Regions from separate parts of the Rubrimonas sp. genome, predicted to be linked through region 1. Evidence: riboswitches for the same ligand, from Rfam matches in the RefSeq annotation. Region 1 holds a riboswitch; the other holds the start of a gene.

Region 1 (7,706 bases):
AGGCCGCGGCTCGGCACATGGGCGACGATGCGGGTCTTGCCGGCGCCGGCGGGGCGCATCTCGGCCAGTTCGCCCTTGCGCTGGCTGAGCTTCTCGACCACCGCGCCGGCGTATTCCTCGTCCACGTCGACCGTGACTTCCTCGACCGGCTCCAGCCGCTGGCCGTCCTCCTCGCGCATCAGCACGCGGGGCCGCGAAATCGACAGCTCGAACCCCTCGCGCCGCATGTTCTCGATCAGCACGCCCATCTGAAGCTCGCCGCGCCCGGCCACGTCGAAGGCCTCGCCGCCCGGCGTCTCCGTCACGCGGATCGCGACGTTGCTCTCGGCCTCGCGCATAAGCCTGTCGCGGATCACGCGACTCTGCACCTTGTCGCCGTCGCGCCCCGCGAGCGGGCTGTCGTTGATGCCGAAGGTGACCGAAATGGTCGGCGGGTCGATGGGCTGGGCCTCCAGCGGCGCGCTCACCGACAGATCGCACAGCGTGTCGGCCACCGTCGCCTTGCTCATGCCCGCGAGCGCCACGATGTCGCCCGCCTCGGCGCGCTCGACCGGCATGCGCGCGAGCCCGCGGAAGGCGAGCACCTTGGAGATGCGGAAACGCTCGATCTCGCGCCCGTCGCGGCTCAGCGCCTTGACCGTCGCGCCGGCGACGGCGGCGCCGCTCTCGACGCGGCCGGTCAGGATGCGCCCGAGGAAGGGATCGGCCTCCAGCGTGGTCGCGCGCATGCGGAAGGGCTCGGCGGCATGGGCGACCTGCGCCGGCGCCGGGACGTGTCGGACGACGAGATCGAAAAGCGGCGCGAGGCTCGCGCGCGGGCCGTCCAGCTCCACATCGGCCCAGCCGTTGATCCCCGACGCGTAGAGGACCGGGAAGTCGAGCTGCTCGGAGGTGGCGTCGAGCGCCACGAAAAGGTCGAAAACCTCGTCGAGCGCGCGGTCGGGCTCGGCGGCGGGCTTGTCGACCTTGTTGAGCACGACGATGGGCCGCAGCCCGAGCCGCAGCGCCTTGGAGGTGACGAATTTCGTCTGCGGCATCGGGCCTTCGGCGGCGTCGACGAGCAGCACGACCCCGTCGACCATGCTCAGGATGCGCTCGACCTCGCCGCCGAAATCGGCGTGGCCCGGCGTGTCGACGATGTTCACCCGCGCGCCGTGCCACTCGACCGAGGTGCATTTGGCGAGGATGGTGATCCCGCGCTCGCGTTCGAGGTCGTTGCTGTCCATCGCGCGTTCGGCCACCGCCTGATTGGCGCGGAACGATCCGGACTGCTTGAGCAATTCGTCCACCAGCGTCGTCTTGCCATGGTCGACATGGGCGATGATGGCGATGTTGCGGATGTCCATGCGTCACGGTCCTGCGGTTGCGGCTCGCGCGGTCTCTAGCCGAGGGCGGGGGGAAAACCAACTGCGCTGTCGCAGTGCGGCGCCGTCAGAGATAGCGCAGCCAGCGCAGCAGCAGCGCCACGCCGAGGCCGAGCGACAGAACCAGCGCCGAATAGACGGGAAACGACCAGCTCTGTTCGGCGAAGGGGATGCCCTCGAGATTGACCCCGAACAGCCCGGTGATGAAGGTCAGCGGCAGGAACACCACCGACACCGCCGACAGCGTCAGCAGCACCGTATTGGTCTGCTCGGCGACCCGAAGCGCCGCCTCGTCGGAGATCACGGCGCTGCGCGAGCGCACCGCTTCGAGATCCTCGGCGATCCGGCCGAAGGCGTCGGCCTCCCGGCGCAGCGCCTCGCGCTCGCGCTTGGCCAGCCAGTCGGGGCGCAGCCGCGCCAGCCGCGCAACCGCCATCGCCTGCGGCGCGACATGGCGGTGCAGCTGGATCGCGTCGTGGCGCGCGTCGTTCAGCGCCCTTCGCCGCCGCACCGGAAGCGCGCTCTCGCTGCGCAGGGATTCGATTTCGAAGGCGTCGACGGCGAGTTGAAGTTCGTCGAGCACCGGCTCGAGCTCCTCGCGCAACTCGCCCACCAGCCGCGCCACGAAGGCCCCGGGACTCGGCGTCTCGCCGCGGTCGAGCGCGGCGCATATGGTTTCGACGGCGCGCACCCGCCGCCCCTCGACCGAGACCACCCGGCGCGGTTCGATGAACAGCCGCAGCGAGACCATGTCCTCGGGGCGCTCGCCGGGCTCGCGGTTGGCGCCGCGGAGGATCAGCAGGACGCCGCCGTCGATGGCGGCGAGGCGCGGGCGGGTGTCCTGCGCGATCAGCGCCGGCGCCACCGCCTCGGGCAGCCCGGCCCCGTGAAGCAGCCAGTCGCGCGCCTCCAGCGACTCGCGCCCGAGATGGACCCACCGCCAGCCTTCGCAGGCCTCTGCGAAGGCCGATAGCGGAACGGCGCGGGCGGCGCCGAGCGGTTCGATCTCGCGGGCGTGGATCACCCCGGTGGGCGCGCTCATGCGGCGTCTCGCGCATTGTTCAGCGAAAGCGTTAGAATAACCGGGTGGCGAAGGGCAAGGCGTCGCCTCGCCCTTCGGCGTTGCGCGGCCTCGATCCTGACCGGAGCGTCCACGACGGCTGAACGCGCCGGTGCGACCTGCTGGGAGCGGAAGGGGCGCAGGGGCGCTTCAGCCTTCGGGGCGAGCAGGCCCGCCATGATCGTGATCATGATCGTGCGGCGCGGCGGGCGCGAGGCGGCCTTCCACGAAGTCTCGCGCCGCGCGCGCCGGATCGGTTTCGGACGTGGCCAACGCTGCGACGCCGCGCGCCGCCATGCGCCGGCGGAATCCCTCGCCGACGCCGCCCGCGATGATCGCGGCGATTTCGTAGAGCGGATGCGGGCCGTCGCCGTGGAAATCATGCAGCGCCATGCCCATCGGCAGCTTCAGCCGCTCGATCTCGCGCGGCGCTTCGCCCGGGCTGGCCTCGAAGATGAAGAACTTGCGCGTCCGGCCCACATGCGCGGTGACGGTGCGGAAATTCTGGCTGGCGACGGCGATGCGCATCTCGGCCTCCCTACTGCGAGCGGCGCGAACCGGCGCCCCGGTCGAGCAGGAGCGTCTGGTCGGCGGTCAGCTGGAGGATGCATTCGGAGGCGACGATCATCCGCTCGGGCGCGCCGCGTTTCAGCATCGCCTCGAAGGCGCAGCGCTTCTCGGCCCACTCCTTCCACGCCTCGCGCAGCGCCGCGAGGTCGTCGGTCAGGCGCGGCGCCCCCTCGGCGATCGCCTTGCCGTGCAGGGCGTCGAGCCGCGCCGCCTTGGCCGCCATACGCTCCTCGGCCTCGGCGAGCCGTTTGCGCCACCAGCCGGTCTCGGTGTTCAGACACAGGGCGGCGTCGACGGGATCGGGCTTGCGGAGCGCGGCCCGGCAGGCCCGGGCGCTCTCGCCGATGCAGGCGCGCCTCGCTTCGTCCGACCCGGCCTCGGCGAGGCAGGCCTCCGTCGCAGGGGCGGGCTTGCGCGCGGGGTCGGCGGCGGCGGCGGCGGCGTTCAGGCTGGCCAGAACGAGCAGCGCGGGAAGAAGGTGGCGTCGACGCATCGGGGGCGCCTCTCTGGTTGGGTCGGCCCCGGGGGCGCGAGACGTCGCACGGCTTAAGCATGGGCGCGCCTGCGCCGTCAGTGACACGCTCACAGATCCTGATGGTTTCCGTCCGAAATAAGCGTCGGCGGTCGGGCCGCCGGCCGACCGGCGCTCCGCCCGACGCGGGAACCGGCCGCGCGCGCAGTCGAACCGGATCGGACGCGAAGGGTTGACTCGGCCCGGCGGAATTCGTCTAGCTGCCGGCTCGGACAGGGGCGTCCGCGCATGCGCGGGCTGAGAAGCACCCTTCGAACCTGAACCAGATCATGCTGGCGTAGGGAGTCCGCGGTGCCATCGGCGCGCGCCACTGTCGGTCGCGTCACCGCATCGCCTCTCCCGACGTCCGAAAGGGGAGAGCGATGGAGAACCCGGGCGACCACCTTGCGCGGATGCGCGAAACCGCGCCGCTTGTGCAGAACATCTCGAACTTCGTCGCGATGAACCTCATGGCCAATGTGCTGCTGGCCGTAGGCGCGTCGCCTGCGATGGTCCATGCGCGCGAGGAAGCGGCCGAGTTCGCCGCTCTGGCGCAGGCGCTGACGGTCAATATCGGCACGGCGGACCCGGCCTGGGGCGCGGCGATGCAGGACGCCGCCGCCGCGATGAACGCGGCGGGCCGGCCATGGGTCTTCGATCCGGTGGGCGTCTCCGCCACCCGGTTCCGACGGGACCTCTCCGCGCGGCTGATCGCGCTGAAGCCGACGGCGATCCGCGGCAACGCCTCGGAGATACGCGCATTGGCCGGGCTCTCCGGCGCCGCGCGCGGGGTCGACGCCGGCGACAGCGTCGAGGCTGCGATGGAGGCGGCGCAGGCGCTGGCCCGGCGCACGGGCGGGGTGGTCGCCGTGTCGGGGGCGGTCGATTACGTCACGGACGGGACGCGCGGCTGTCGCGTGGCCAACGGGCATCCGCTGATGGCGCGGGTGACGGCGATGGGCTGTTCGCTCAACGGCGTGATCGCCGCGTTCTGCGCTTGCGCCCCTGCGCTCGAGGCCACGGCGGCGGCGCTGGCCTGCTACGGCCTGGCGGGCGAGCGGGCCGCGCAGGCCGCGCAGGGGCCGGGCAGCTTTCAGCCGGCCTTCCTCGACGCGCTGGCGGCCCAGACGCCCGCGGCCCTCTCCGCCGGCGCGAAGGTGTCGGCGGCATGATCGGCGCGGTCTATGTCGTCACCGATCCCGACGCGCCCCTGCCGGTGTTCGAGCAGGCCCTCGCGGCGGCGCGCGGCGGGGCCCTGACGGTGCAACTGCGCGACAAGACGGCCCCGGACGCCGATCTGACGGCGCTGGCGCGCGCGCTTCTGGCCGAGTTGCGCCCGCGCGGTGTGAAGCTGATCGTCAACGATCGGCTGGAGGTGGCGCTGGCGGCCGACGCGGACGGGCTGCACATCGGCCAGACCGACGGCGACCCGGCGGCGGCGCGCGCGCGGCTCGGGGCGGGCAAGCTCCTCGGCCTGTCCGTCGAGAGGCCGGAACACTGCGCCGCCGTCCCGGCTTGCGTCGACTATCTCGGCGCGGGGCCGGTGCGGGCGACCGCGACCAAACCCGACCACGCGGCCCCGGTGGGCTTCGACGGGCTGGCGGCGATCGCGGCGCGCGCGCCGGCGCCGGTGATCGCGATCGGCGGTCTGGGCGCCGGCGACGCGGCGGCGGTGAAACGCGCCGGGGCCGCGGGCATGGCGGTGGTCTCGGCCGTCGCGCGCGCGCCCGACCCCGAGGCCGCGACGCGGGCGCTGGTCGCCGAATGGAGGCGCGCATGATCCCCAACATCCTCGCCATCGCCGGCTCCGACCCGTCGGGCGGGGCGGGCGCGCAGGCCGACGTCAAGGCGATCTCGGCCTGCGGCGGCTATGCGATGGCCGCAATCACCGCGCTGACGGCGCAGAACACGCGCGGGGTGACCGGCGCCCAGCTGGTCGCGCCCGACTTCGCGGCGGCGCAGATCAGAGCCGTGCGCGACGACATCCGCATCGACGCCGTCAAGATCGGCATGCTGGGTTCCGCCGACATCGTCGCGGCGGTGGCCGAGGCTCTGGCCGGGCTCGACGCGCCCATCGTGCTCGACCCGGTGATGGTGGCCAAGGGCGGCGACCGCCTGCTCGCGACCGATGCAGTCGCCGCCTTGCGCGAGGCGCTGCTGCCGATGGCCGACGTGATCACGCCCAATCTTCCGGAGGCCGCCGATCTGCTGGGCGCGGCGCCCGCCGCCGACATCGCGGAGATGGCCGCGCAGGCGCAGGCCCTGCGCGCGCTGGGCGCGCGCGCCGTGCTGATGAAGGGCGGGCATCTGGGCGGGGCGGACAGCCCCGACCTGCTGGTCCACGCCGGGGGCGTGGAGCGGCTGGACGGGCCGCGCCACGCCACGCGCAACACCCATGGCACGGGCTGCTCGCTCTCCTCGGCGCTGGCCTGCGAGTTGGGGCATGGCCGCGCGCTGCCGGAGGCGGCGGCGCGCGCCAAGGCGTGGCTCTCGGACGCCATCGCCGCCGCCGGAGACCTCGGCGTCGGCGCCGGTCATGGCCCGGTCCATCATTTCCACGCCCTCTGGAGAAACCCGCGATGAGCTTCACCGAAACCGCGCTGCGGGAGAACGCCCGGCTCTGCGCCGATATCCGCGCAATGCCTTTCAACCGCGCGCTCGCCGACGGCTCGCTGGAGCAGGCGGTTTTCCAGCACTACGTCTTGCAGGACGCCCATTACCTCGAGGGCTTCGCGCGCGCGCTGGCCTGCGCCGCCGCCAGGGCGCCCGACGCCGAAGCCGTGGCGCAGCTTTCGGGAGCGGCGGCGGGCGCCATCGCGGTGGAGCGCCAACTGCACGCCCATTTCATGGGGATCTACGGCGTCGATTCGGAGAGCTTCGCCGCCACCCCGCCCAGCCCCGTCTGCGAGCACTATGTCGGTTTTCTGGTGGCGACAGCCGCGACGCGGGGGATCGGCGAAGCGGTCGCCGCGCTCCTGCCGTGCTTCTGGATCTATCGCGACGTGGGCGCGGGCATCCACGCCGCCGCCAGCGCCGACAATCCCTATCGCGCCTGGATCGACGCCTATGCGGGCGACGAGTTCGACGCGGCCGTGGCCCGGATGTGCGCTCTCGCCGACCGTCTGGCGGAAGCGGAGAGCGCGACCGGGCGGGCGCGGATGCGCGCCGCCTTCGCGAAGAGCGCGCTGCTGGAATGGATGTTCTGGGACAGCGCATGGCGGCGATGCGGATGGCCCGACACCGCAGCGGTCGCGACGCAGGAGGGAGAAACCCCCGATTGATGGGCGCGGCGAGCGAACCGCGGCGCCCCGCCTGCGGCGCTTGGGTTCATGGCGCCTCGACGGCGCGCCCCCATATCTGCCGTGCCGGTCGCTGCGGGCCGCTCGCCATGGATCAGGCGCATGAAGGACAACCATGAGGACATAGACGCCGCGCTCGATCTCGGGCCGCGGCGCAGCCGGGTCTGGCGCGGGCTCGGCGCCGCCGCCGCGATCTGCGCGGCGCTCGCCGCGGTCGGGCTTTGGCATGCGGATCGCGGCCCCGAATCCGAGCCCTTCGCGACGGAGGCCGCGACGCGCGGGCCGCTGACGGTGTCGGTCATCGCGACCGGGACGGTCGAGCCGACCAACCTCGTCGAGATTTCGAGCGAACTTTCGGGAACCGTGCGCGCCGTTCTGGTCGATCACAACGACCGCGTCGAGATCGGCCAGCCGCTGGCGCAGCTCGACACGGCGCGGCTCGACGCGCAACTCGCCCACGCCCGCGCCGCGCTCGCCGCGCGGCTGGCCCGCGTGGCGGAAGCCGAGGCCACTCTGCGCGAGGCGACCGATCAGAACGAGCGGGTGGGCGCGCTGGCCGACCGCAACGTGTCGACCGCCCAGGCGCGCGACGCCGCCGTCGCCAATCTGCGCCGGGCCGAGGCGACGGTCGCCGTCACCCGCGCCGACGCCGACGTGGCCCGCGCCGATCTGCTGCTGCGCGAGGCCGACATGGGCAAGGCCTGCATCTGCTCGCCGATCCGCGGCGTGGTGCTGGAGCGCAATGTCGAGCCCGGACAGATCGTCGCCTCGTCGCTTCAGGCGCCGATCCTGTTCACCATCGCCGAGGATCTGTCGCAGATGGAGCTGCGGGTCGACGTGGACGAGGCGGACATGGGCGCCGTCCGCGTCGGCCAGCCCGCCCGCTTCACCGTGGAGGCCTA
Region 2 (7,706 bases), on a different contig from region 1:
CCGTGCGCGAGGGTTAATGCTCGAGACCGGTGATTTCATCCGAGTCGCGCGCTCTGGCGACGCCGTTCCCGCCTGAGTCCGGGGGGAGGGCGGCGAACCTCTACAGGATCAATCCGAAGCGCACCATGAGCCGTTCGCGCAGCTGGTCGCGGGTCTGGCGATAGGCGGCGAGCTTCTGCTCGCGCGTCTCGCCGAGATCGGTGGGGTCCAGGGTCGGCCAGTACTCGACTTCGACATGCGAGCCGGCGACCGCTTCCAGCGCGTGGCGCTGCGCGCCGGGCGAGAGCGCGACGATCAGGTCGAACTGGCTGAGATCGTCGCCCCACTCCCGCATCTCGGCCAGCGTGTGGGTCTTGTGGCCCGAGATGTCCACGCCGATCTCGCGGCAGACCTCCACCGCGAAGGGGTCGAGCGGCTCGAGCCCGCGCGCGCCGGCCGACTGCACGAACATCTTCGTGCCGACCAGCCGCTTGGCGATGCCTTCGGCCATCGGCGAGCGCACCGCGTTCCAGTCGCAGGAGAACAGGGCCGCCCCCGGCAGGCCGTCGGGCATGCTTTCAGCCCTTGAAATGGAGGACGCAGATCAGCGTGAACAGCCGCCGCGCCGTCTCCATGTCGGTCTCGACCTTGCCGGCGAGCCGCTCCATCAGAAGGTGCGAGCCTTCGTTGTGCAGGCCGCGTCGGCCCATGTCGATCGCCTCTATCTGCGCGGGCGGCAGCCGCTTCACCGCGTCGAAATAGCTGGCGCAGATCGCGAAATACTCCTTGATGACCTGCCGGAACGGCGACAGAGACAAAAGGAATGCGTGCGCCGGCGCGCCCGCCTCGTCTGCGATCTCGAAGGCGAGCCGGCCGTCGCGCACCGACAGCGACAGCCGATAGGGGCCGGGCGGCGGCGGCGCCTCGCCGCGCGGCGGCAGGCGGAAGCGGTTGTCCTCGAGCAGGTCGAACAGCGCGACGCGGCGCTCCTGCTCGATCTCCGGGGTGGGGGGCGGCAGGCCGCGATCGTCGAGGCTGACATGGATCAGCCGGTCGGCCCGCGCCTCGCCCGTCGTCTCGCTCATCCGCCGCCCTCCGATTGCGCAGGCGATCCTATCGGGGCGGCGCGACGGCTTCAAATCCCCTGAGCGCGCGCCGCTTTCTTGTGTTGGAGGGCGCGCCCCGCGCCCCTATAAGGCCGTCGCGCCACCGGAGAAGCCGCCATGAGCGTCGGACTGATCGCCCTGCTCGACGACGTCGCGGCCATCGCCAAGGCCGCCGCCGCAACCATCGACGACGTCGCGGCCCAGGCGGGCAGGGCCGCGGCCGCCTCGCTCGACGACATGGCCGGCCATGCCGCGAAGGCCGCGACCAAATCGGTGGGCGTGGTGATCGACGACGCCGCCGTCACGCCGCGTTACGTCACCGGCTTCTCGCCGGCGCGCGAACTGCCGATCGTCGGCAAGATCGCGCTCGGCTCGCTGAAGAACAAGCTTCTGATCCTGTTGCCGGCGGCGCTGATCCTGAGCCTCGCCGCGCCTTTCGCGGTGGTGCCGCTGCTGATGCTCGGCGCCGCGTTCCTGTGCTACGAGGGCGCCGAGAAAGTGTACGAGGTGCTGTTCCCGCACGCCGCCCACGCCCATGAGGCGAAGCTCGACGGCGCCGAGACGGCGGAGGCGCTCGAGCGGCGGACTGTCGCCGGCGCGATCCGCACCGACTTCATCCTGTCGGCGGAGATCATGGCGATCACGCTCTCGGCGGTGCCCGACGCCGGTTTCCTGACGCAGGCGCTGGTGCTGGCGGCGGTGGGGACGGGGATCACGGCGCTGGTCTACGGCGCCGTCGCGCTGATCGTGAAGGCCGACGATGTCGGCCTCGCGCTCGCCCGCAACGACGGCCACGGGCTGGCGTCGCAGGCGATCCGGGCGCTCGGGCGGGGGATCGTGCGGGCGATGCCGCATCTGCTGAACGTGCTCAAGGTGGTCGGAACGGCGGCGATGATCTGGGTCGGCGGCGGGATCATGATCCATGGGCTGGCCGTGTTCGGGCTGCCGGGGATCGAGCATGCGCTGGAGCATGCGGGCGAGGCGCTCGCCCATCTGGTCCCGCAGGCGCCGGGGCTGGCGGCCTGGAGCGTCCACGCGCTCGGCTCGGGCGTTCTGGGGCTCGCCGCGGGGCTCGCGCTGATCCCGGTCGTCGGCTGGGCGGCGCCGCTGGTCGGGCGGATCGCCGGGCTGTTTCGGCGCGGCTGAGGCGGCGCGGTCACCGGCCCAGATACGCGGCCATCTCCGCCGGAGGGTCGGCGAAAATCTCGGCGGCCGGGCGCGCGCCGCGGATCTCGCCCCCCGTTGCGGGTCCCTCGCCGGTCCGGCGCTCGGCGCAGAAGGCGACGAGGTCGGCGCGACGGGCCTCCTCGGGCTGGTGGGTGACGAGGATCACCGTGGCGCCGCGGGCGCGCAGGGTGCGGTCCACGAGGTCGAGCATCTGGGCGCGCAGGCCCGGGCCGAGGGCGGCGAAGGGCTCGTCGAGCAGCAGGACGGGCCGGTCGCGCAGCAGCGCGCGGGCAAGCGCGGCGCGCTGGCGCTGGCCGCCCGACAGCTCCGCAGGCATCCGCCGCCCGAGCCCTTCGAGGCCGGTCTCGGCGAGCGCGGCCTCGACGCGCGCGCGCTCGGCGCGGGTGGGCGACAGCGTCGGACGCAGGCCGAGCGCGACATTGGCGGCGAGGTCGAGATCGGGAAAGAGGTTGTTCTCCTGAAAGAGCAGGGTGACGGGCCTGTCGGCGGGGGCGAGGCCCGCCAGATCGCGGCCCTGCACGCGGATGGCGCCCGCTTCGACGGGCGCGAACCCGGCGATGGCGGCGAGGAGCGTCGATTTTCCCGCGCCCGACGGGCCGATCACGGCGACCAGCGCGCCCGCGGGGGCGGCGAGGTCGGCGCGCAGTGCGAAGCCGCCGGCGCGGGCGACGAGGCCCTCGACCGAGATCATGCGCGCCCTCCGATCAGCCGGTCGCAGGCCCAGAACAGCGCGAACGCCAAAGCGATCAGGATCAGACCCGCGGCATGCGCGGCGTCGATCCGCCGGCTCCCGGCGAGTTCGCTCATCAGAAGCGGCAGCGTCGGCGCGTCCGGGGCCGAGAACAGCGCGATCACGCCGAGATCGCCCGCCGCCAGCGCCGCCGCGAGCCCCGCCGCGAAGCCCAAGGGGCGGCGCAGCGCGGGCCAGTAGAGCGCGCGGAGCCGCACGAGGCCTCGCAGCCCGAGCGCGTCCGCGAGCCGCCCGCGCTCGGCCGCCGCCTGCGCGAGCGCGGGGGTCGTCAGCCGCAGGGCGAAGGGCGCGGCCATCGCGGCGTTGACCAGCGCCGTCAGCGGCAGGGCGAGCGCGACGGGGTCGGCGAAGGGCCGTAGCAGGACGAACAGCGCGATCCCCAGCACGAAAGGCGAGGCGGCGAGCGGCGACAGCCCCGCCGCCTCGACGAGCCGAGCCCTGCGGCGCGCGCCCGCGCCTTCCAGCGCCGCCGACAGCGCCGCGAGCGGCAGGGCGAACGCGAGCGCCAGCGTCGCCGAAATCGCCGCCACGATCAGGCTGCGCAGCGCCGCCTCCGCGATCCGCGCCCAGAGCGCGGCGTCGAGCGCCGCCAGCCCCGCAGCGCCGCGCAGCGCGACCGCGAGCAGCGGCGCGCCGAGAAACAGGCAGGCGGCGAGGATCGCCGCCGCGTCGCCCAGCGCGGCGGCGCGCGAGCGCCCGTCCCAGCGATCGGGGGCGGCGAAACCGCCGAAGCCCGAGGCTGCGGGGGCCGCCAGCGCCAGCGCCGCAAGCGCCGCGCCGAGGCTGATCGCCAGTTGCAGCGACGCCAGCCGGGCGGCGCGCGCGAGGTCGAACTCGAAGACCGCCGCCTGCCAGATCGCAAGCTCCAGCGTCGTGGCGCGCGGGCCGCCGCCGAGCATCAGGGCGGCGGTGAAGCTCGCGGCGCAGACGCCGAAGATCACCGCGAGCGCGCCCGGCGCGGCGCGCCGCAGCGCCGGGCCCTCCAGCAGGCGGAACAGCGTCCAGCCCTCGACGCCGAGCTGCGCCGCCGCCCGCCAGCGCTCGGGCGGGATGTCGGAATAGGCCTGCAGGATCAGCCGCGCAGCCAGCGGCAGGTTGAAGAAGACATGGGCGAGCAGCACGCCCGGCAGGCCGTAGACGTCCGGCCGCGGCAGGCCGAGCGCGGCGAGCCCGTCGCCGAGCCAGCCGTTGCGCCCCCAGACCGCGACGACGCCGAGCGCGGCGACCACAACGGGCAGCAGGAATGGGGCGCCGATCAGCCGGATCAGCGCGGCGCGCCCCGCGAAGCGCCGCCGCGCCAGCGCCCGCGCCAGCGGGATCGCCGCCAGAACCGACAGCGCCGCCGAGAGCGCGGCCTGCGTCACGGTGAACTCGACCGCCGCCCAGTCGGCCCGGCTGAACGCCGCGGCCGCCCCCTCGGCGCGCCATGCGACCACCGCGGCGGCTCCGCCGGTCAGCGAAAGGATTGCGGCGAGCGCGGCGAGCCCCGCCAGCAGAACCGGCGGGCGCAGGGCTAGCGGCTCAGCGCGTCGAGCCATTCCGCCAGCGCCTCCTCGCGCAGGGCCGTCGCCGCCTCGGGATCGGTGAGGATGCTGCGGGCCGGGCGGGGCAGGGCGGCGAAGGCGCCGGGAAGCTCGGCTCCCTCGGCGCGGGCGGGATACATCCAGTTCGTCGTCGGGATCGCCGACTGGAAATCCGGGCTCAGCATGAATCGCAGGAAGTCGCGGGCGAGCTCGGGCTGCGGCGCATTCGCGAGCGCAGCGGCCACTTCGATCTGGAGCGGGTGGCCTTCGGAGAAGAGCGCGGCGCGCTTGGTCGGGTCGTCCTCGGCGATCGCGTGATAGGCGGGCGAGGAGGTGTAGGACAGCGCCATCATCGCCTCGCCGTCGAGAAAGGCGGAATAGGCCTCCCACCAGCCGCGCGTGACGGTGACGATGCGCGGGGCGAGCGCCTCCCAGATCTCGGGCGCGCGGTCGCCATAGGTCTCCTTGATCCAGAGCAGCAGGCCGAGGCCCGGGGTGGAGGTGCGGGGGTCCTGAATGACGATGGTCACGTCCTCGGGCGCGGCGATCAGCGCCTCGAAGCTGTCCGGCGCGTCGGTCAGGCGGGTTTCGTCATAGACGAAGGCGAACCAGCCCCAGTCGAAAGGCAGGAAATGCGGATCGCTCCAGTCCACGGGCAGGTCGAGCGGCGGCGCGTCGATCCCGTGGGGGGCGGTGAGGCCCGCATCCTTCGCCGCCGCGATCAGGTTGAGGTCGAGGCCGAGCACGACGTCGGCGGGGCTGCGTTCGCCTTCGAGGCGCAGCCGGCCGAGCAGCGCGGCGCCGTCGCCGGCCGCCACGAGGTTCAGGTCGCAGCCGCATTGCGCCTCGAAGCGCGCTTCGATCACCGGGCCGGGGCCGTATTCGGAGACGAAGCTGTCATAGGCGTAAACCGTGAGGACCGGCCGCTCCTGCGCCGGCGCGGCGAGGCCGAGCAGGGCGAAAGCGACGGTCGCGGCGGAGAGGGGGGTCGGTTTCATGTGTCCTCCATCGCGACGCAGGGTCCGGCGGAGTCGGCCCCGCCAGGGCGGAGCCTTCGCGCCTTTCCTACGCCGGCATGATCCGGGTCAGGTTCAACGGGTCCGCTTGGCAGCGTCTCAGCCCTTCCGGGCGCCCCGAGGCGGCGTCGATGGTAACGCGAAGCCGGCGCGGCGCAAGCCCTTGCCGCGACGCGCCGCACGGCGCATTTGCCCGGCATGACCCCGCCGCTCGACCTCAAGGGCGTCCTGATCTTCAGGGGGCTGCTCGATCCCGCCCGGCAGCGCGAGCTCGTCGCCGCCGTGCGCGGCGCGCTGGCCGAGGCGCCGCTGATCCGCCCGGTGACGGCGTGGGGCAAGCCGATGTCGGTGCGGATGAGCTCGGCGGGGCGCGTGGGATGGGTGATCGACCGGGGCCGCTATCGCTACGCCGACCGCCACCCCGACGCCGGCCGTCAATGGCCCGCGATCCCCGAGGCGGCGCTGGCGGTCTGGCGGGAAATCGCCGACTGGCCGGACCCGCCCGATTCGATGCTGATCAACTGGTATGGCGAGGGCGCGCGGATGGGGCTGCATCGCGACGCGGACGAAGGGCGGTTCGACGCTCCCGTGGTCTCGGTCTCGCTCGGCGATCCGGCGCTGTTCCGGGTCGGAGGGCTGGAGCGGTCGGACCCGACCGCGTCGGTCTGGCTGAATTCGGGCGACGTCGCGGTGCTGGGGGGCGCGGCGCGGCTGGCCTATCACGGGATCGACCGGCTGCGCTTCGGGGCGGGCGGGCTGTTGCCGGGCGGCGGCAGGATCAACCTCACCTTCCGCGTCGTCGCCTGAGGACTTGCGAAACGGCGCGCGAAACGCCATGTTGGCGTTGTCCCGCAAGGGACTATGGCGATAAACGCGCGCGGAATAAGCGGTTCGGACCCGGGGGCGGTACCCGGCGGCTCCACCAACCACCCGGTCATGGACGGGAGCGGGGGCCGAAACAGGATCGACGGACGTGTAAAGGCGTTATGCTTTCGCTCGGTGGGATTCGCCGTTATCGGATCAAAAAGTACAGTTGCCAATGACAACCGTGCTCCGGTGGCCGTCGCTGCGTAATGCAGCGCCCAAACCGAAACTGAAGTCCTGAGGCTTAGCCGCTTCAGGCGGGGCCGCCGGCGCCTGGCAACAGAAGCCGGCACTACCCCCCCCCGCCGCCCGATCTCGGTCGCGCTCCAGTCATCGCATGCGCGCTCGCGGTGATGAGCGATATGGCTGCGCGCCGCGTTCGACCTCGTCGCGCTCGGCGACATGCAGCGGAACCGGGAAGCGCATCCTGCGGTCGGGCGCGTGGTCGGGGCGCATCGGAGCCTCCGCGACCTGCCCCGGAGCCAGCCGCTCGGGCCGCCACGCCCGGCGCCGCCGCACGCGCCTCGCCGGGCGCAAAGCGCCGCATGGCCGTGAGTTGGCTAAGTGAACTAACTTATGCTATCGAGTCCGAATAATCCCCCAGAGCGGCAGAGGATGCCCGCCCGCCAGATCCCGGAACTGCGCAGCGACAACGAACGGCGCGTGATCGCGGCGATCCGCGCGCGGGGCGCGCTCTCGCGGGCCGAGATCGCCCGGCTTCTGGGCCTGAGCGCGCCCGGCGCCTCGACCATCGTCGGCGGTCTGGCGGATCGGGGATTGCTGCGCGCGCAGGCCAAGCAGCGCGGCCATATCGGCCAGCCGATCACCCCCTTCACGCTCGACCCCGAGGGCGCTTGCGCGATCGGCGTCAAGATCGGGCGGCGCAGCGTCGAGGCGGCGCTGGTCGATCTTCTGGGCGAGGTGGTCGCCGCGCGGGAGGTCCCGCATGACGGCCCCGACCCGAGGCCCGACCCCGCCGCTTCCTTCGTCCTCGCCCGCGAGATGGTGGCGGAACTCATGGCGGAGGCGCCGCAGGGCGCGGCGAGGTTCGTCGGCGTCGGCGTGGCCATCCCCGGCGACATCTCGGGCTGGAGCGCGGCGGCGGGCGAACCCGCTCCGGGCGATCTGTGGCGCGACGTCGACGTCGCGGCGGCGCTGCGGCTGGCGCCTGGGCTGCGGGTCGAGACGATCCCCGACAGCGCGGCGGCGCTGGTCGCGCAGCTGGCGCGCGGACCGTCGATCGGGCACGGGGCGGCGCTGTGCCTCTATCTGGGGACGT

What was found. A riboswitch is a leader RNA that binds a small molecule or an ion and turns the genes downstream of it on or off. The one in region 1 is predicted to bind thiamine pyrophosphate.
Region 2: it holds a riboswitch for thiamine pyrophosphate, as region 1 does, so the genes downstream of both, thiB (thiamine ABC transporter substrate binding subunit) here and thiM (hydroxyethylthiazole kinase) in region 1, are expected to answer to the same signal.

Annotation. Positions count from the first base shown of each region.
Region 1 covers NZ_DAIQNN010000031.1:7,952-15,657, reverse strand. Annotated here, with positions in the region: gene typA (translational GTPase TypA) at 1-1,346, opposite strand, end outside; gene V7Q31_RS09430 (CorA family divalent cation transporter) at 1,432-2,406, opposite strand; gene V7Q31_RS09425 (NifB/NifX family molybdenum-iron cluster-binding protein) at 2,575-2,952, opposite strand; gene V7Q31_RS09420 (lysozyme inhibitor LprI family protein) at 2,963-3,487, opposite strand; TPP riboswitch at 3,731-3,827, shown strand; gene thiM (hydroxyethylthiazole kinase) at 3,889-4,677, shown strand; gene thiE (thiamine phosphate synthase) at 4,674-5,285, shown strand; gene thiD (bifunctional hydroxymethylpyrimidine kinase/phosphomethylpyrimidine kinase) at 5,282-6,088, shown strand; gene tenA (thiaminase II) at 6,085-6,786, shown strand; gene V7Q31_RS09395 (efflux RND transporter periplasmic adaptor subunit) at 6,907-7,706, shown strand, end outside.
Region 2 covers NZ_DAIQNN010000008.1:19,468-27,173, forward strand. Annotated here, with positions in the region: gene V7Q31_RS03760 (arsenate-mycothiol transferase ArsC) at 101-553, opposite strand; gene V7Q31_RS03765 (UPF0262 family protein) at 558-1,064, opposite strand; gene V7Q31_RS03770 (DUF808 domain-containing protein) at 1,203-2,231, shown strand; gene V7Q31_RS03775 (thiamine ABC transporter ATP-binding protein) at 2,242-2,964, opposite strand; gene V7Q31_RS03780 (thiamine/thiamine pyrophosphate ABC transporter permease ThiP) at 2,961-4,562, opposite strand; gene thiB (thiamine ABC transporter substrate binding subunit) at 4,538-5,545, opposite strand; TPP riboswitch at 5,593-5,693, opposite strand; gene V7Q31_RS03790 (alpha-ketoglutarate-dependent dioxygenase AlkB family protein) at 5,762-6,370, shown strand; RNA gene ssrA (transfer-messenger RNA) at 6,371-6,721, shown strand; gene V7Q31_RS03800 (ROK family transcriptional regulator) at 7,043-7,706, shown strand, end outside.